3 regions of the Streptomyces sp. SID5464 genome follow, and region 3 is predicted to be linked to each of the others. Evidence: predicted binding sites of a transcription regulator. Region 3 holds the regulator's gene; each other region holds the start of a gene.
The links. Region 3 encodes HrcA, which represses chaperone genes, less so after heat shock. Its sites were predicted from a motif close to TTNGCACTCNGNNNNNCNGAGTGCNAA; they were not measured.
Positions count from the first base shown of each region.

Region 1: a site for HrcA is predicted at 4,396-4,422, ahead of groES (co-chaperone GroES). Genes of this name have one in related genera too.
Region 2: a site for HrcA is predicted at 3,014-3,040, ahead of groL (chaperonin GroEL). Genes of this name have one in related genera too.

Region 1 covers NZ_WWIQ01000007.1:108,396-114,590, reverse strand. Annotated here, with positions in the region: gene GTY47_RS07120 (YciI family protein) at 1-115, shown strand, start outside; gene GTY47_RS07115 (RNA polymerase sigma factor) at 163-1,443, shown strand; gene GTY47_RS07110 (methyltransferase domain-containing protein) at 1,418-2,617, opposite strand; gene GTY47_RS07105 (polysaccharide deacetylase family protein) at 2,753-3,631, shown strand; gene GTY47_RS07100 (polysaccharide deacetylase family protein) at 3,628-4,365, shown strand; gene groES (co-chaperone GroES) at 4,566-4,874, shown strand; gene groL (chaperonin GroEL) at 4,991-6,195, shown strand, end outside.
Region 2 covers NZ_WWIQ01000010.1:376,529-382,723, forward strand. Annotated here, with positions in the region: gene GTY47_RS11750 (NADH:flavin oxidoreductase) at 1-1,048, opposite strand, end outside; gene groL (chaperonin GroEL) at 1,229-2,851, opposite strand; gene GTY47_RS11760 (cold-shock protein) at 3,320-3,523, opposite strand; gene GTY47_RS11765 (ubiquitin-like small modifier protein 1) at 3,971-4,246, opposite strand; gene thrC (threonine synthase) at 4,375-5,661, opposite strand; SAM riboswitch class I at 5,680-5,835, opposite strand; gene GTY47_RS11775 (glucosyl-3-phosphoglycerate synthase) at 5,991-6,195, shown strand, end outside.
Region 3 covers NZ_WWIQ01000076.1:107,238-113,432, forward strand. Annotated here, with positions in the region: gene hemW (radical SAM family heme chaperone HemW) at 1-277, shown strand, start outside; gene GTY47_RS37890 (DUF3097 domain-containing protein) at 415-1,221, opposite strand; gene GTY47_RS37895 (MBL fold metallo-hydrolase) at 1,256-1,987, opposite strand; gene hrcA (heat-inducible transcriptional repressor HrcA) at 2,159-3,175, shown strand; gene dnaJ (molecular chaperone DnaJ) at 3,175-4,311, shown strand; gene GTY47_RS37910 (nitronate monooxygenase) at 4,525-5,601, shown strand; gene GTY47_RS37915 (16S rRNA (uracil(1498)-N(3))-methyltransferase) at 5,598-6,195, shown strand, end outside.

The DNA.
Region 1 (6,195 bases), on a different contig from region 3:
GATCAGCCAGTGCAAGGACAAGGCCGAGGCGATCGAGTGGACCAAGCGGTTCCTGTCCCTGCACGAGGACTACTGGACGATCACCGCCGAGGTCCGGCAGATCGCCGAGGGCTGACCGGTCCTCCTTGGCCGGGCGGCGCCAGGGGTGTCTGATGGTGGGTTGTGACCCCGCAGCCCACCGCCTCCCCGGCGCCCCGGCCCGACCGGACCGCCGAGGCCATCGAAACGGTCTTCCGCATCGAGTCGCCCCGCATCATCGCCGGCGTCACCCGGGTCGTCCGGGACGTCGGCATCGCCGAGGAACTCGCGCAGGACGCGCTGGTCGCCGCGCTGGAGCAGTGGCCGCGGGACGGGGTGCCCGACAACCCGGGCGCCTGGCTCATGGCCACCGCCCGCAACCGCGCCGTCGACCTGGTCCGCCGCCGTGAGAACTACGCCCGCAAGCTGGCGGAGATCGGCCGGGACCTGTCGGCGGTGTCTCCCCCGGAGGAGCCCGCCGACCCGGACGACATCGACGACGACCTGCTCCGCCTGGTCTTCACCGCCTGCCACCCGGTCCTGTCCACCGAGGCCCGCACCGCCCTCACCCTGCGCCTCGTCGGGGGCCTCACCACGGCCGAGATCGCCCGCGCGTTCCTGGTCCCCGAGCCGACCGTCGCGCAACGCATCGTCCGCGCCAAACGCACCCTGGCGACGCGCAACATCGCCTTCGAGGTGCCCTACGGCCCCGACCGCGAGGCCCGCCTCGGCTCGGTCCTGGACGTCATCTACCTCGTCTTCAACGAGGGGTACGCCGCCACGGCCGGCGACGACTGGCTCCGCCCGTCCCTGTGCGAGGACGCCCTGCGCCTGGCCCGTGTGCTCTCGGGCCTCATGCCGAAGGAATCCGAGGTGCACGGCCTGACCGCGTTCCTGGAGTTCCAGGCGTCCCGCACGGCGGCGCGCACGGGTCCCTCCGGCGAACCGGTCCTCCTCAAGGACCAGAACCGCGCCCGCTGGAACCGCATGCTCATCGCGCGCGGCGTCGCCGCGCTGGGCAGGGCCGAGGCCATCTCCTCCGGCGCCCCGGGCCCGTACCTCCTCCAGGCCGCCATCGCCGCCTGCCACGCGCACGCGTACACGTACGAGGAGACCGACTGGCCCCGCATCGCCATCCTGTACGGCCTCCTGGCCGCCCGTACCCCGTCCCCGGTGGTGGAACTGAACCGCGCGGTGGCCGTCTCGATGGCCGAGGGCCCCGGCCCCGCCCTGGCCGTCGTCGACGCCCTGACGGACGACCCCGCCCTGCGGGACTACCACCTGCTGCCCAGCGTCCGGGCCGACCTGCTGTCCCGCCTCGGCCGCACGACGGAGGCCCGGGCGGAGTTCGAACGGGCGGCGTCGCTGACGCGGAACGAGCGGGAAAGGCACCTGCTGCTCAGGCGGGCGGCGGAGCAGAGCTGACGGCTCCTGCCTGGGCGGGGTGCCCGATGAGCATCGCCGGTGCTCCCGCCACCCGCGTCAGGAACACCGTGGCCGCGTGCCGGCCCTGGGGCTTGACCTTCTTGCGGAGTTCCTCCGGCTCGACCGCCGAGCCGCGCTTCTTCACCGTGAGGTTGCCGACCTCCCGCTCCCGCAGCAGGGCCTTCAGCTTCTTGACGTTGAACGGGAGGTGGTCGGTGATCTCGTAGGCCGTGGCGTACGGGGTCGGGTGCAGGGCGTCGGCCGTGACGTAGGCGATGGTCGCGTCGAGGAGCCCGCCGCCGACCTCGTCGGCCACCTCGGCGACCAGGTGGGCCCGGATGACGGCGCCGTCGGGCTCGTACAGGTAACGGCCGGGCGGGCGGACCTCCGGGTCGGGCAGGCCGCGGGAGAGCAGGGTGCGGGGGCCCGGCAGCAGGGTGGCCCGTACCGCCCCGGGCGCGGTGCCGAACCACAGCACCGCCTCCTTCACGTCGCCGCCGTCGGAGATCCACTCGGCCTCGGCGTCCTCGGGGACCGCCTCGTGCGGGATGCCGGGGGCGATCTTCAGCGCGGCGGCGCGAGGGGCGCGGCGGGCCGCGGACACCGCCCAGGACAGGGGCGGTGAGTACGCCTCCGGGTCGAAGATCCGGCCCCGGCCGCCGCGCCTGGCCGGGTCGACGAACACGGCGTCGTAACCGGCCGTGTCCACGTCCGTGACATCCGCCTCCCGCACCTCGATCAGGCCGGCCAGCCCCAGCGCCTCGGCGTTCGCCCGCGCCGCCGCGGCCGTCGCCGGGTCCCGGTCGACGGCCAGGACCCGGATCCCGGCCCGGGCCAGCGCGATCGCGTCGCCGCCGATGCCGCAGCACAGGTCGGCGACCGAGGTCACGCCCGACTCGGCCATGCGCCGCGCGCGGTGGGCCGCCACGCTCGCCCGGGTCGACTGCTCGACCCCGTTCGGCGTGAAGAACATCCGGCCGGCGTCCTCGGCCCCGAACTTCACCGCCGCCCGCTGCCGCAGCCGTGCCTGGCCCAGCGCCGCCGACACCAGCTCGGCGGGGTGCTCACGGCGCAACCGGGTCGCGACGGCCAGCTCCCGCGCCGGATCGGTGTCCCGCACCTCGTCGAGGAGGACGCGGCCTTCGGGGGTGAGGAGGAGGGCGAGGTCGTTCACCGGATCATTGTGGGCCACCTGGTGGATGGTGCGCCGTCGGTCGCGGTGTCGGGGCCGATCCGGGGTGACCGGCTGCGAGGATCCCGCATCATGGGAGTAGTCGTACAAAATGACAAAAGCCGGGCGTCTGGCGGCATGCGGATCGGCCTCGCCGTACTCACCCTCGCCGCCATCGCGTCGGGTTGCGCGCAGGACGACAGCGGCCGGATCCCCGCGGCCGGCGGCCAGCAGCCCCTGGACGCGCCCCCGGCCCGCGCGCTCGACTCCTACGCCTCCAAGCTGCGCGGCGCGCATGCCGTCCGGGTCGCCGCCGCGCAGCGCTGGGGGCTGCGGACAGTCCCGCTGACCGCCCCGTCGGCCCCCGCGAGGAAGCCGAGGATCAGGACCCGCGAGGGCTTCGAGGTGGACGGTCACCGGAGGCTGAACCTCCCGCCCGTCTTCACCACCGTCCCCACCCGGGACAAGGTCGTCTTCCTCACCGTCGACGACGGCGTCGAGAAGGACCGGGCGTTCCTGCGGATGATGAGCGACCTGAAGGTCCCGTACAGCGCCTTCCTCAGCGGCTACCTGATCAAGGACGACTACCGCTACTTCGAGAGGATGCAGGGCCTGGGCGTGGCCCTGAACAACCACACCCTCCGCCACCGCTACATGCGGGGCCTGCCGTACCGCACGCAGAAGCGCGAGATCTGCGGCATGCAGCGCCTCCTCGAGAGGCGCTACGGCAAGCGCCCGACCCTCTTCCGCCCGCCCTTCGGCAGCTACGACAGGGCGACCCTGCGCGCCGCCAAGGCCTGCGGCATCGAGTACGTCCCCCTCTGGAACGAGGAGGTCTTCGCCGACCACTGGGAGTACCGCGAGGGCGACAACAGACTCCGCCCGGGCGACATCGTCCTCACCCACTTCCGCGGCCGTGCCCAGTGGCAGGGCACGATGCCCGACATGATCCGCCGCTTCCTGAACAAGGTCACGGCCGAGGGGTACGCGGTGGGCCGGCTGGAGGACTACCTGTGAGGCGGCGGTCGCCGGCCGCGGTGGTGTGCGCGGGAGCGATCCTGCTGGCCGGCTGCGCCGGGACCGTGGGGGAGCGCGCGGGCGCGGAGGCCCGGGGCCGGCCCCCGACGCACGCGTCGAGCGACGCCCGCGGGCCGGACCGGGGCGGCCTCCCGCCCGTCGTGGACCACGTCCGCACCCGCGACCGGGTGGTCTTCCTGACCTACGACGACGGCGCCGAGCGCGACCCCCGCTTCGTCGGCCTCGTCCGCGAACGGCGGCTTCCGGTCAGCATGTTCCTCACGGACAGCGTCGTGGGGCCGGGTTACGGCCACTTCGCCCGGCTCCGCGCGGTCGGCGCGTCCATCCAGAACCACACCCTCGACCACCCCGCCCTGCGCGGCCTGCCCTACGCCGGCCAGCGTGCCGAGATCTGCGGCCAGCAGTTCAAACTCCGCTCCCGCTTCGGCATCCGCCCCCGCCTCTTCCGCCCGCCCTACGGCACGTACGACACGACGACCCTGCGGGCCGCCGCCGACTGCGGCATCCGGGCAGTCGTCCTCTGGCGGGCGTCCCTGGGCCCCGACGGCGACCTGACCTACACCCGTGGCAAGCCCGGCCTGCGTCCCGGTGACATCGTCTCCGTACCGTCGGGCGAGCCCACGTCCCTGACCCTGACGGAACGGACCGTGCGACTGCTGCTGGAGATCGAGGCGCGAGGGCTGCGGGTCGGGCGACTGGAGGACCACCTGTAGAGAGCACCTGGCCGACGCGCCGCCCGGCAATTGGCACTCCGCTTGACCGAGTGCTAATCGCAGTCATAGTCTCGGCTCTGGCACTCCCCAATGGAGAGTGCCAACACAGCGACGGGCAGGTCCGGCACCCGCGACGACGGATCCACCTGGTCGCCACCTCAGACAGTTAACCCCGTGAGATCTCCGAAGGGGGAGGTCGGATCGTGACGACCGCCAGCAAGGTTGCCATCAAGCCGCTCGAGGACCGCATCGTGGTCCAGCCGCTGGACGCGGAGCAGACCACGGCCTCGGGCCTGGTCATTCCGGACACCGCCAAGGAGAAGCCCCAGGAGGGCGTCGTCCTGGCCGTCGGCCCGGGCCGCTTCGAGGACGGTAACCGTCTTCCGCTCGACGTCTCCGTCGGCGACGTCGTGCTCTACAGCAAGTACGGCGGCACCGAGGTGAAGTACAACGGCGAGGAGTACCTCGTCCTCTCGGCTCGCGACGTCCTCGCGATCGTCGAGAAGTAATTCACCCCAAGCACATTGCTTTGAGCTGCGCCCCTGGCCCCCCGCGATCACCAAGAAGCCGGGCGCCCGGGGCGCAGTGCCGTTAACCCAGATTCCGGAAGAGGGCTCACGCTCCCATGGCGAAGATCCTGAAGTTCGACGAGGACGCCCGTCGCGCCCTCGAGCGCGGCGTCAACAAGCTTGCCGACACGGTCAAGGTGACGATCGGCCCCAAGGGCCGCAACGTCGTCATCGACAAGAAGTTCGGCGCCCCCACCATCACCAACGACGGTGTCACGATCGCCCGCGAGGTCGAGATCGAGGACCCGTACGAGAACCTCGGTGCCCAGCTGGTCAAGGAGGTGGCGACCAAGACCAACGACATCGCGGGTGACGGTACGACCACCGCGACCGTGCTCGCCCAGGCGCTCGTGCGCGAGGGCCTGAAGAACGTCGCCGCCGGTGCCTCCCCGGCCGCCCTGAAGAAGGGCATCGACGCCGCCGTCGCCGCCGTCTCCGAGGACCTGCTCGCCTCGGCCCGCCCGATCGACGAGAAGTCCGACATCGCCGCCGTCGCCGCGCTGTCCGCCCAGGACCAGCAGGTCGGCGAGCTCATCGCCGAGGCGATGGACAAGGTCGGCAAGGACGGTGTCATCACCGTCGAGGAGTCCAACACCTTCGGTCTGGAGCTGGACTTCACCGAGGGCATGGCCTTCGACAAGGGCTACCTGTCGCCGTACTTCGTGACGGACCAGGAGCGCATGGAAGCCGTCCTGGACGACCCGTACATCCTCATCACGCAGGGCAAAATCTCCGCCATCGCGGACCTGCTGCCGCTGCTGGAGAAGGTCATCCAGGCCAACGCCTCCAAGCCGCTGCTGATCATCGCCGAGGACGTCGAGGGCGAGGCCCTGTCGACCCTCGTCGTGAACAAGATCCGCGGCACCTTCAACGCCGTCGCGGTGAAGGCCCCCGGCTTCGGCGACCGCCGCAAGGCGATGCTGCAGGACATGGCCGTCCTCACGGGCGCCACGGTCGTCTCCGAGGAGGTCGGCCTCAAGCTCGACCAGGTCGGCCTCGAGGTCCTCGGCTCCGCCCGCCGCGTCACCGTCACCAAGGACGACACCACGGTCGTCGACGGCGCCGGCAACAAGGAAGACGTGCAGGGCCGCGTCGCCCAGATCAAGGCCGAGATCGAGACCACCGACTCCGACTGGGACCGCGAGAAGCTCCAGGAGCGCCTCGCGAAGCTGGCCGGCGGCGTGTGCGTCATCCGCGTGGGTGCCGCCACCGAGGTCGAGCTGAAGGAGCGCAAGCACCGTCTGGAGGACGCCATCTCCGC
Region 2 (6,195 bases), on a different contig from region 3:
GCGGGTCCTGGAGCAGGGCGCGGCCGACGGCGACCATGTCGAACTCGTCGCGCTCGAAGCGGTCCAGGAGGTTGTCCAGGTCGCCCACTTCGGCGCCCTCGCCCTGGAAGGCCTTGATGAAGTCGCCGTTCAGGCCGACCGAGCCGACGGTGATGGCGGGCTTGCCCGTGAGCTTCTTGGTCCAGCCGGCCAGGTTGAGGTCGGAGTCGTCGAACTCGGGCACCCAGTAGCGGCGGGTGGAGGCGTGGAAGGCGTCCGCACCGGCCGCGGCGAGCGGGGTCAGGATGGCCTCCAGCTCCTCGGGCGTCTCCGCGAGGCGGGCGTCGTAGGCCTCCTGCTTCCACTGCGAGTAGCGGAAGATGACGGGGAAGTCGGCCGAGACGGTCTCGCGGACGGCCGCGACGATCTCCGCCGAGAACTTGGCACGGGCGACCGGGTCGCCGCCGTAGGCGTCGGTGCGGCGGTTGGTGCCCTCCCACAGGAACTGGTCGAGCAGGTAGCCGTGGGCGCCGTGGATCTCCACGCCGTCGAAGCCGATGCGCTCGGCGGCGGCAGCGGCCTCGGCGAACGCGCCGATGACGGCGTCGATGTCGGCCTGGGTCATGGCCTTGCCGGTGGGCTCGGTGGCGCCGATGCGCAGGCCGGAGGGGCCGACGGCCGGGGCGTCCGCGACCGGCGGCTCGCCCTGGTTGCGGACCATGCCGATGTGCCACAGCTGCGGCACGATCGTGCCGCCCGCGGCGTGCACCGCCTCGGCGACCTTCGCCCAGCCCGCGAGCTGCTCCTCGCCGTGGAACCGCGGCACCCGGTCGCTCTGCCCGGCCGACTCGTGGCCGACGTAGGTCCCCTCGGTGACGATCAGACCGACGCCGGCGGCGGCGCGGCGGGAGTAGTACGAGATGACGTCGTCGCCGGGGACACCGCCCGGGGAGAACATGCGGGTCATCGGCGCCATCGCGATCCGGTTCGGAACGGTCAGGCCGCCCAGCGATACGGGCCGGGACAGGATTTCGGCGGCGCGGGAGGCGGCGGAGGCGGCGACGGTCACGTGGGGGCTCCTCTTCGGATACCGGACAGTATGTGCATACGCATAGGACGTACGTGTCAACCATCCGGCCCCGCCCGGGCCATCCCGCCCGCGCTGTGATCCCGGACACGCCCGAGGGCGGCACCCCCTGTCGGAACAGGGAGTGCCGCCCTCGGCAAGGACGTTGATCGACCAGGTCGATCAGAAGTCCATGTCACCGCCCGGCATGCCACCGCCGGCGGGCGCGGCGGCCTTCTCCGGCTTGTCGGCGATGACGGCCTCGGTGGTGAGGAACAGCGCGGCGATGGAGGCGGCGTTCTGCAGCGCGGAACGGGTCACCTTCGCCGGGTCGATGATCCCCTCGGCGATCATGTCGACGTACTCACCGGTCGCGGCGTTCAGACCGTGGCCGACCTGGAGGTTGCGGACCTTCTCCACGACGACGCCGCCCTCGAGACCACCGTTGACGGCGATCTGCTTCAGCGGGGCCTCCAGCGCGAGCTTCACGGCGTTGGCGCCGGTCGCCTCGTCACCGTCGAGCTCCAGCTTCTCGAAGACCTGGGAGGCCTGCAGCAGGGCCACGCCACCACCGGCGACGATGCCCTCCTCGACGGCCGCCTTGGCGTTGCGCACGGCGTCCTCGATGCGGTGCTTGCGCTCCTTGAGCTCCACCTCGGTGGCGGCACCGGCCTTGATGACCGCGACACCGCCGGCGAGCTTCGCCAGGCGCTCCTGCAGCTTCTCGCGGTCGTAGTCCGAGTCGCTGTTCTCGATCTCGGCGCGGATCTGGTTGACCCGGCCCTGGACCTGGTCGGCGGAGCCGGCACCGTCGACGATGGTGGTCTCGTCCTTGGTGATGACGACCTTGCGGGCCTTGCCCAGGAGGTCGAGCGTGGCGTTCTCCAGCTTGAGGCCGACCTCCTCGGAGATCACCTCGCCGCCGGTGAGGATGCCGATGTCCTGGAGCATCGCCTTGCGACGGTCACCGAAGCCCGGAGCCTTGACGGCGACGGACTTGAAGGTGCCGCGGATCTTGTTGACGACCAGCGTCGACAGGGCCTCGCCCTCGACGTCCTCGGCGATGATCAGCAGCGGCTTGCCCGACTGCATGACCTTCTCCAGGAGCGGGAGCAGGTCCTTGACGTTGGAGATCTTGGAGTTGGCGATCAGGATGTACGGGTCGTCGAGGACGGCCTCCATACGCTCCATGTCGGTGGCGAAGTACGCCGAGATGTAGCCCTTGTCGAAGCGCATACCCTCGGTGAGCTCCAGCTCCAGACCGAAGGTCTGGGACTCCTCGACGGTGATGACGCCTTCCTTGCCGACCTTGTCCATCGCCTCGGCGATGAGCTCGCCGATCTGGGTGTCGGCGGCGGAGATGGAGGCCGTGGAGGCGATCTGCTCCTTGGTCTCGACGTCCTTCGCCTGCTCCAGCAGGGCGGCGGAGACGGCCTCGACGGCGCGCTCGATACCGCGCTTCAGGGCCATCGGGTTGGCACCGGCGGCTACGTTGCGCAGGCCTTCCTTGACCAGGGCCTGGGCGAGAACGGTCGCGGTGGTCGTACCGTCACCGGCGACGTCGTCCGTCTTCTTGGCGACTTCCTTGACCAGCTCGGCGCCGATCTTCTCGTACGGGTCCTCGAGCTCGATCTCCTTGGCGATGGAGACACCGTCGTTGGTGATCGTGGGGGCGCCCCACTTCTTCTCGAGGACGACGTTGCGGCCCTTGGGGCCGAGGGTCACCTTGACGGCGTCCGCGAGCTGGTTCATGCCGCGCTCGAGGCCGCGCCGCGCCTCCTCGTCGAACGCGATGATCTTGGCCATGTGAAGTGGTCCCTCCAGGACTGGGGGTGATTCCTTCGGACCGCGCCCGCGCCCGCGACGGACGGCTCGCCGGCCTCGTGGTTCCTTCCCCACCTGGCCTGCGGGCCTCACCGACCCGGTCCTTACGTTGTCACTCTCACCTTCAGAGTGCTAACGCAATGATTAGCACTCGGGCATGGCGAGTGCAAGCGACTCCCACGGTTCGAGCGGGTGCTCAGCCCCCGGCGAACAGCGGGCATCCGGCTCGGCCCGCAGGCCACGGGCAGCGCCGCGGCGGATCGGGCGAGCAGAGAAAAGCCTGGCCCCCGGCCCGTCGCGGCGAGACGAGAGCGACGACGCGGGCGGTCGCCCGGCGGGCGCACCCGTCACGCCGGCCGCCAACCCCCGAGCAGGCCGAAGGGCCCGCACCCCGGGGGGTGCGGGCCCTTCAGAGAAGACCGGTCGCTTGCGCTTGGTCGTGGTGCGCGTTCAGGCAGAGACGCGAACCATGTCGGCCTGCGGCCCCTTCTGGCCCTGCGAGATCTCGAACTCGACCCGCTGGCCCTCTTCCAGGGTGCGGTAGCCGTCCATCTGGATCGCACTGTAGTGGACGAAAACATCCGCACCACCGTCGACCGCGATGAAGCCGTACCCCTTCTCCGCGTTGAACCACTTGACGGTGCCCTGAGCCATGCCTAACTCCCCTATTACTGGCCCTTGCACAGATCCACACTTCGCGGACCCGGGTCAGACCTCACCCCCCACGGTTGGGGGCGTGCGCCGGAACGCGTCGACCGCGGCTGAATGTATCTGTCCAACTGCCGTCTGCAACAGGTCAATCGGACGAGAATTCTGGACGCGCAGGGTCCGGAATGTGGGGAGAATTCGCCTGAATTCAGGGCAAGTCGGGCCACACAAAAGGAACAAAAGCCGCGAAAGACGCACACACTTTGGCTACATCTTGTCGGGCGTGCGGCAGGAATTCAGGGCTCCCGATCAGGGGATCGGCGCCGTGTTCCCCAACTGTACCGCGCTCAATCACACAGAATTGCCCCCTCCGCTTCTCTCACGGAGGGGGCAATTCGCTGAACTCTCAGTAACCGCCGTTACCGAAGGTAACAATCAAGCCGGTCGACCGGTTCAGCCACCGGCGACGGCGGGGATGATCGACACACCGGCGCCGTCCGGAGTCGCCGTCTCCAGACCCTGCTCGAACCGCACGTCGTCGTCGTTGACGTACACGTTGACGAACCGGCGCAGCTTGCCCTGGTCGTCCAGCACCCGGGCGGCGATCCCGGTGTGGTTCTTCTCCAGGTCGGCGATGACCTCGCCGAGGGTCGCCCCCTCGGCGGCGACCTCGGCCTGGCCGCCGGTGTAGGTACGCAGGATGGTGGGGATGCGAACGGTGACGCTCATCGGGATGTGACCTCCGGTTTCGATTGAGCTACGGCTGGGGGCGCGCCCCCAGGGGCGCGGGGCCGGGTCGATGTGCGGCTGCGCCGCGTGGGCGCGACCAGCCCCCACCGGCCCGCAGCGAACGATGGTCAGACCAGACCGGCTTCCCGGAACGACTCCAGGTTGGGCCGAATGGTCGCGGTGAGCCCGGTCCCGGCCACCGCATCCAGCGTCTTGAGACCATCCCCGGTGTTGAGAACGACGGTGGTCTTGGCGGGGTCGAGCACCCCGTTCTCGATCAGCTTCCTGGTCACGCCCACGGTCACCCCACCCGCGGTCTCCGCGAAGACACCCTCGGTCCGGGCGAGCAGCTTGATCGCGTCAACGACCTGCTCGTCCGTCACGTCCTCCACGAAACCGCCCGTCCGCCGGGCGATGTCCAGCACGTACGGCCCGTCCGCCGGGTTGCCGATCGCCAGCGACTTGGCGATCGTGTCCGGCTTCTGCGGGCGTACGACGTCGTGCCCGGCCTTGAACGCCGTCGACACCGGCGAGCAGCCCTCGGCCTGCGCGCCGAAGATCTTGTACGGCTTGTCCTCGACCAGCCCGAGCTTGATCAGCTCCTGCAGACCCTTGTCGATCTTCGTCAGCTGCGAGCCGGAGGCGATCGGCACCACGATCTGGTCGGGCAGCTGCCAGCCCAGCTGCTCGCAGATCTCGTACGCCAGGGTCTTGGAGCCCTCGGCGTAGTACGGCCGCAGGTTGACGTTGACGAAGCCCCAGCCCTCGCCGGCCGGGTCGCCGATCAGCTCGGAGCAGAAGCGGTTCACGTCGTCGTAGTTGCCCTGGATGCCGACGAGCTCACCGCCGTAGACCGCGGCCATGACGACCTTGCCCTGCTCCAGGTCGTGCGGGATGAACACGCAGGAGCGGAAGCCGGCGCGGGCCGCCGCGGCACCCACGGCGCCGGCGAGGTTGCCGGTGGAGGAGCAGGACAGCGTGGTGAAGCCGAAGGCGCGGGCGGCCTCCAGGGCCTGGGCGACGACCCGGTCCTTGAAGGAGTGCGTCGGGTTGCCGGAGTCGTCCTTGACGAAGAGCTTGCCGGCGTCGACCCCCAGCTCGCGCGCGAGGTTGTCGGCCTTGACGAGCTTGGTCCAGCCCGGGTTGATGTTCGGCTTGGTCGCCACGTCGGCCGGGACCGGCAGCAGCGGGGCGTAGCGCCAGATGTTCGCGGGTCCCGCTTCGATCCGCTTGCGGAGTTCCTCGGTGTCGTAGGCCGAGAAGTCGTAGGCGATCTCCAGCGGGCCGAAACACTCCTCGCACGCGAAGACCGGGCCGAGGGGTACGCGGTGGCCGCACTCGCGGCAGCTCAGGGCGGCGGCGGGGCCGAGGTCTACGGTGGAGTCAGTGGTGCTTGCAACAGTCTGCACAGCCATGTGAGGCGAGGCCCTTTCTCCTCATCTTCCTCACGACGCATCTCGCCGTGAGACGGATTTGGCACCTTCCCGAGCCGGGAGCCTCGCGGAGCGGTCGACAGTGACCTACGAGTATCGGCTGGAGGGTTGCCGGGGCTTCATCGGGCCGTTTCCCTCTGCCCCTCTGGATGAGCTGTATGTGGTTGTAAACGACGGCTGACCCCGGACATGCGATGGTCATCCGCGTTGTTCAAGACTGTAACCGACGACCAGGACAGTTGAGATAGTCGTCCGAACCGCGAGATGGGTCACAGTCCGTCCCGCCGAGAGTACGCAGAGGAGCCGCCACGGTGCTGGAAGAAGTCGAGCGCTGGCTGAGCACCCGTTCCTGGTCAGCGACCGATCGCCCGCTCCACCAGATCCTGGCCGCCAAGCAGCGCTCGGGCCAGACGGTGAGTGTGGTGCTGCCCGCGCTCAACGAGGAGGAGACGGTCGGTGACATCGCCGCCGTCATCCGTCACGACCTGATGCGGCAGGTGCCGCTCGTCGACGAGC
Region 3 (6,195 bases):
CGGGGCGTATGCGGGGGCGCTGGCGGCGGGGAGGTCGCCTGGGGCGGGGCGTGAGGTGCTGTCGGAGGAAGACCGGCGGGTCGAGCGGATTCTGCTGGAGTTGCGGCTGCGGGAAGGTGTGCCGCTTGCGTTGTTGCGGGAAGAAGGGCTTGTCGCCTCGCGCAGGGCGTTGTCGGACGGGCTTCTGGATGCCGCTGCGTACGACGAGGGGCGTGCCGTGCTGACGTTGCGGGGGCGGTTGCTGGCCGATGCGGTGGTTCGGGATCTCGTGGACTGAGGTGCTGCGGCGTTGGTGCCGGGGCCGGGGCGTTGCGCAGCCCGGATGAGCGGGGTGCCGCCGCGCCCACCCGTGCCGCCCCTGGCGGCACGACTGCCCGCAGCTCAGCGCATGCCCGCAGCTGAGCAGCTCGGTCGCTACGCCGGTGTCGTCACGAAGTCGATCAGTTCCTCCACCCGGCCCAGTAGTTCCGGCTCCAGGTCCTTGTACGACCGTACGCCCGACAGGATCCGTTGCCAGGCCGCGCCCGTGTTCTCCGGCCAGCCCAGCGTCCTGCACACCCCCGTCTTCCAGTCCTGGCCGCGCGGGATCCGGGGCCACGCCTCGATGCCCAGGGACGACGGTTTCACCGCCTCCCAGATGTCGATGTAGGGGTGGCCGACGACCAGGGCGTGGTCGCTCGTCACCGACTGCGCGATGCGCCACTCCTTGGAGCCCGGCACGAGGTGGTCCACCAGGACGCCCAGCCGCGCGTCCGGGCCGGGGGCGAAGCCGGCGACGATCGACGGCAGGTCGTCGACGCCCTCCAGGTACTCCACGACCACGCCCTCGATGCGCAGGTCGTCGCCCCAGACCTTCTCGACCAGCTCGGCGTCGTGCCGGCCCTCGACATAGATGCGCCCGGCACGGGCCACGCGGGCGCGGGCGCCGGGGACGGCCACCGAACCGGACGCGGTACGGGAGGGGCGTGCGGGGCCGGCAGGCGAGGGGCGGACCAGCGTCACGACCCTGCCCTCCAGCAGGAAGCCGCGCGGCTCCATGGGGAACACCCGGTGCTTGCCGAAGCGGTCCTCCAGGGTCACCGTGCCCGCCTCGCAGCGGATCACCGCACCGCAGAAACCGGTGCCGGGCTCCTCGACCACCAGGCCCGGCTCCGCCGGAACCTCGGGCACCGGCTGCGGTTTCTTCCACGGCGGAGTCAGATCGGGCGAGTACTGGCGCATTCTGATGACGATAGGAGAAGCCGGTGGGTGGTGGTCACGGAGACACGCCGAAGCCGGCGGCCAGCGCGTCGCGCTGGGCGCGCACGAACGCCGCGTCCACCACCGCTCCGTGACCGGGCACGTACAGCGCGTCCTCCCCGCCCAGGTCGAGCAGCCGGTCCAGGGCGGCCGGCCAGTGCGACGGCACGGCGTCGGGGCCCGCCTGCGGCTCGCCGGACTCCTCGACCAGGTCGCCGCAGAACACCACCTCCGGATCACCCGGCACCAGCACCGCCAGGTCGTGCGCGGTGTGCCCGGGGCCCACGTTGGCCAGCAGCACCTGGCGCCCGCCGCCGAGGTCGAGGGTCCACTCGCCGGAGACCAGGTGGCGGGGCGCGACCAGCCGGTCGGCGGCCTCCTGGGCGGTGGTCTCCGCCAGGCCGTTGCGCACCGCGTCCGCGCGCAGCTCCTCGCGGTCCCGTACGCGCGTCAGCACCGCGTCCACGCCCACCGCGCCGAACACCTCCGCGTCCGTGAACTCCGCCACCCCGAAGACATGGTCGAAGTGGGGATGGGTCAGCGCGAGATGCGTCACACGGTGCCCGGTGAGCGACCGCGCCTGCTCGCGCAACCGCGCGCCCTCCGCCGGGCTCGACCCCGCGTCGATCATGAGGACCGCGCCGGCACCGGCGACGAGCCCCACCGTGCAGTCCCACACCGGGAGCCGGCACCGCCCCACCCCCGCCGCCACGCGCTCCCATCCGAGCTCTTCCCAAGTCACCGTCATACGGCGACGCTAGCGGTGAGCGCAGTCCGTGGCACGACAGCACGCGACCAGCCTTGCCGGGGGCGCACCCCACCGCCGTACACTGGGCGGGGAATGCTGGCACTCGCACGCGCAGAGTGCCAGGCCCCACAGGCAGGACACCAGGCGGACGACTTCTGGAGGTGTGCGCGGATGCTCAGTGAACGCAGGCTTCAGGTGCTGCGCGCCATCGTCCAGGACTACGTCGGCACCGAGGAGCCGGTCGGCTCCAAGGCCCTCACCGAGCGGCACAACCTCGGCGTCTCCCCGGCCACCGTCCGCAATGACATGGCGGCCCTGGAGGACGAGGGGTACATCGCCCAGCCGCACACCAGCGCCGGGCGCATCCCGACCGACAAGGGCTACCGGCTGTTCGTGGACAAGCTGGCCGGCGTCAAGCCGATGACCGCGCCCGAGCGGCGCGCGATCCAGAACTTCCTGGAGGGCGCCGTCGACCTCGACGACGTCGTGGCGCGGACGGTACGGCTGCTGGCCCAGCTCACGCGACAGGTCGCCGTCGTGCAGTACCCGTCGCTGACCCGCTCGACCGTGCGGCACGTGGAGTTGCTCTCCCTCGCGCCCGCGCGCGTGATGCTCGTGCTGATCACGGACACCGGGCGGGTCGAGCAGCGCGTGGTCGACTGCCCGGCGCCCTTCGGCGAGGCCTCGCTCGCGGATCTGCGCGCGCGGCTCAACAGCCGGGTGGCGAACCGCCGTTTCACGGATGTGCCGAGTCTGGTGGAGGATCTGCCGGAGGCGTTCGAGCACGAGGACCGGGGTACGGTCTCCACGGTGCTCTCCACACTTCTGGAGACGCTCGTCGAGGAGAACGAGGAGCGGCTGATGATCGGCGGCACCGCCAACCTGACCCGCTTCGGGCACGACTTTCCCCTCACGATCCGGCCGGTGCTGGAGGCGCTGGAGGAGCAGGTCGTGCTCCTCAAGCTGCTCGGCGAGGCGAAGGATCCGGGCGTGACCGTACGTATCGGTCATGAGAACGCCCACGAAGGACTCAACTCCACGTCCGTCGTGTCGGTCGGCTACGGTTCGGGCGGCGAGGCTGTCGCCAAGCTCGGCGTGGTCGGACCGACCCGCATGGACTACCCGGGAACGATGGGAGCGGTACGCGCAGTGGCACGGTACGTCGGACAGATCCTGGCGGAGTCGTAGTGGCCACGGACTACTACGCCGTACTCGGCGTGCGCCGCGACGCGTCGCAGGAAGAGATCAAGAAGGCCTTCCGGCGGCTCGCGCGCGAGCTGCACCCGGACGTCAACCCCGATCCGAAGACCCAGGAGCGGTTCAAGGAGATCAACGCCGCCTACGAGGTGCTGTCGGACCCGCAGAAGAAGCAGGTCTACGACCTCGGCGGCGACCCGCTCTCGCAGGCCGGGGGCGGCGGCGCGGGCGGCTTCGGGGCCGGCGGCTTCGGGAACTTCTCCGACATCATGGACGCGTTCTTCGGCACGGCGTCGCAGCGCGGTCCGCGCTCGCGCACCCGCCGCGGTCAGGACGCGATGATCCGCATCGAGGTGGAGCTCGACGAGGCGGCCTTCGGCACGACGAAGGACATCCAGGTCGACACGGCAGTCGTCTGCAACACCTGTAACGGTGAGGGCGCGGCGCCGGGGACCTCCGCCCAGACGTGTGACATGTGCCGCGGCCGCGGTGAGGTGTCCCAGGTCACGCGGTCCTTCCTCGGCCAGGTCATGACCTCGCGGCCCTGCCCGCAGTGCCAGGGCTTCGGCACCGTGGTGCCCACGCCGTGCCCGGAGTGCGCGGGCGACGGGCGCGTACGGTCCCGTCGTACGCTCACCGTCAAGATCCCGGCCGGTGTCGACAACGGCACGCGGATCCAGCTCGCGGGTGAGGGCGAGGTCGGGCCCGGCGGCGGTCCCGCCGGTGACCTGTACGTGGAGATCCACGAACTGCCGCACGCGATGTTCCAGCGGCGCGGCGACGACCTGCACTGCACGGTGACGATCCCCATGACCGCGGCGGCCCTCGGCACGAAGGTGCCGCTGGAGACGCTCGACGGCCTGGAGGAGGTCGACATCCGCCCGGGCACCCAGTCCGGCCAGTCGATCCCGCTGCACGGCCGCGGCGTCACGCACCTGCGGGGCGGCGGACGCGGCGACCTCATCGTCCACGTCGAGGTCCAGACCCCGACCAAGCTCGACCCCGAGCAGGAGCGCCTGCTCCGCGAGCTGTCCAAGCTGCGCGGCGAGGAACGGCCGACGGGTCAGTTCCAGCCCGGGCAGCAGGGGTTGTTCTCGCGGTTGAAGGACGCGTTCAACGGGCGCTGACTCCGGCGGCCGGGCCACTGCTGGGGGTCCGGGGGTCGGCCCCCGGGCAGGCACGGTCAGCCCGGGCAGCAGGGGTTGTTCTCGCGGTTGAAGGACGCGTTCAACGGGCGCTGACTCCGGCTCCTCCGGGGGCCGCGGGTGGCTTTTCCTCTGGTCTATGCCACACGGCAGGCCGGTTTCGGAGTTGTTCGGAGGACGTGACAACATGCGGTCATGTCCTCCGCGCTGACCGATCTCTTCCCGCACCCGATCGTGCAGGCCCCCATGGCGGGCGGCGTCTCCGTACCGAAGCTCGCCGCCGCCGTGTGCGAGGCGGGCGGACTCGGGTTCCTCGCCGCCGGGTACAAGACCGCCGACGGGATGTACCAGGAGATCAAGCAGCTCCGGAGCCTCACCGGCAGGCCCTTCGGAGTGAACCTCTTCATGCCGCAGCCGGAGTACGCCGACCCCGCCGCCATCGACGTCTACGCCCACCAACTGGCCGGTGAGGCCTCCTGGTACGAGGCCGAGCTCGGCGACCCCGACAGCGGCCGCGACGACGGCTACGAGACCAAACTCGCGGTGCTGCGCGACAACCCCGTGCCGGTGGTGTCGTTCCACTTCGGCGCTCCGAGCCAGGAGGTCGTCGACGCACTGCACCGGGTCGGCACCTTCGTCCTGGTCACCGCCACCACCCCCGACGAGGCCCGGGCCGTCGAGCGGGCGGGCGCGGACGCGGTCATCGCGCAGGGCGTCGAGGCCGGCGGCCACCAGGGCACGCACCGGGACATCCCCGAGACGGACGGTTCCGGCATCGGACTGCTGTCGCTGGTCGCCCAGATCCGGGAGACCGTCGGCATCCCGATCATCGCCGCCGGCGGCATCATGCGCGGCGGCCAGATCGCCGCCGTCCTCGCGGCGGGCGCGAGCGCGGCCCAGCTCGGCACCGCGTTCCTCGCCACCGCCGAATCGGGCGCGAACGCCCTGCACAAGCAGGCGCTGACCAACCCCCTGTTCGTCCGTACGGAGTTGACCCGGGCCTTCTCCGGGCGCCCGGCACGCGGCCTGGTCAACCGCTTCCTGCGCGAGCACGGCCCGTACGCACCCGCCGCCTATCCCGAGATCCACCACCTCACCGCGCCGCTGCGCAAGGCCGCCGCCAAGGCGGGGGACGCGCAGGGCATGGCGCTGTGGGCCGGGCAGGGACACCGGATGGCGCGGGAGCTGCCCGCCGGGCAGCTCGTGGAGGTGCTGGCCGGTGAACTCGCCGCGGCGCGGACAGCGTTGTCGGGCGGAGGCGGAGTGCGATGACAGCTCCGGTGTTCGTGGTCGAGCACTTCGACGCGGGCGAGGGCGGCCGCTATGTCCTCGACGGCCCGGAGGGACGGCACGCCGTCTCCGTGAAGCGGCTGCGGCCCGGGGAGGACGTCGTCCTCACGGACGGGGCCGGGCGCCGGGCCGACGGTGTCGTGCTGGACACCGAGGGCAAGGACCGGCTGATCGTCCGGCTGGACCCGGTGACGGAGGAACCGCCGGAGCAGCCCCGGGTGACCGTCGTCCAGGCGCTGCCCAAGGGCGACCGCGGGGAGCTGGCCGTCGAGACGATGACCGAGGTCGGCGTCGACGCGATCGTGCCGTGGGCGGCGGCCCGCTGCATCACGCAGTGGAGGGGCGACCGAGGGCTGAAGGCGCTGGGCAAGTGGCGGGCGACGGCCCGGGAGGCGGGCAAGCAGTCCCGCCGGGTGCGCTTCCCGCAGGTCGCGGAGGCGGCGACGACCAAACAGGTCGCGGCGCTGCTGGCCGGTGCCGACTTCGCCGCCGTGCTGCACGAGAGCGGGGACGAGGCGCTGGCGACGGCCGAACTGCCGTCGTCCGGCGAGATCGTGCTCGTCGTGGGGCCCGAAG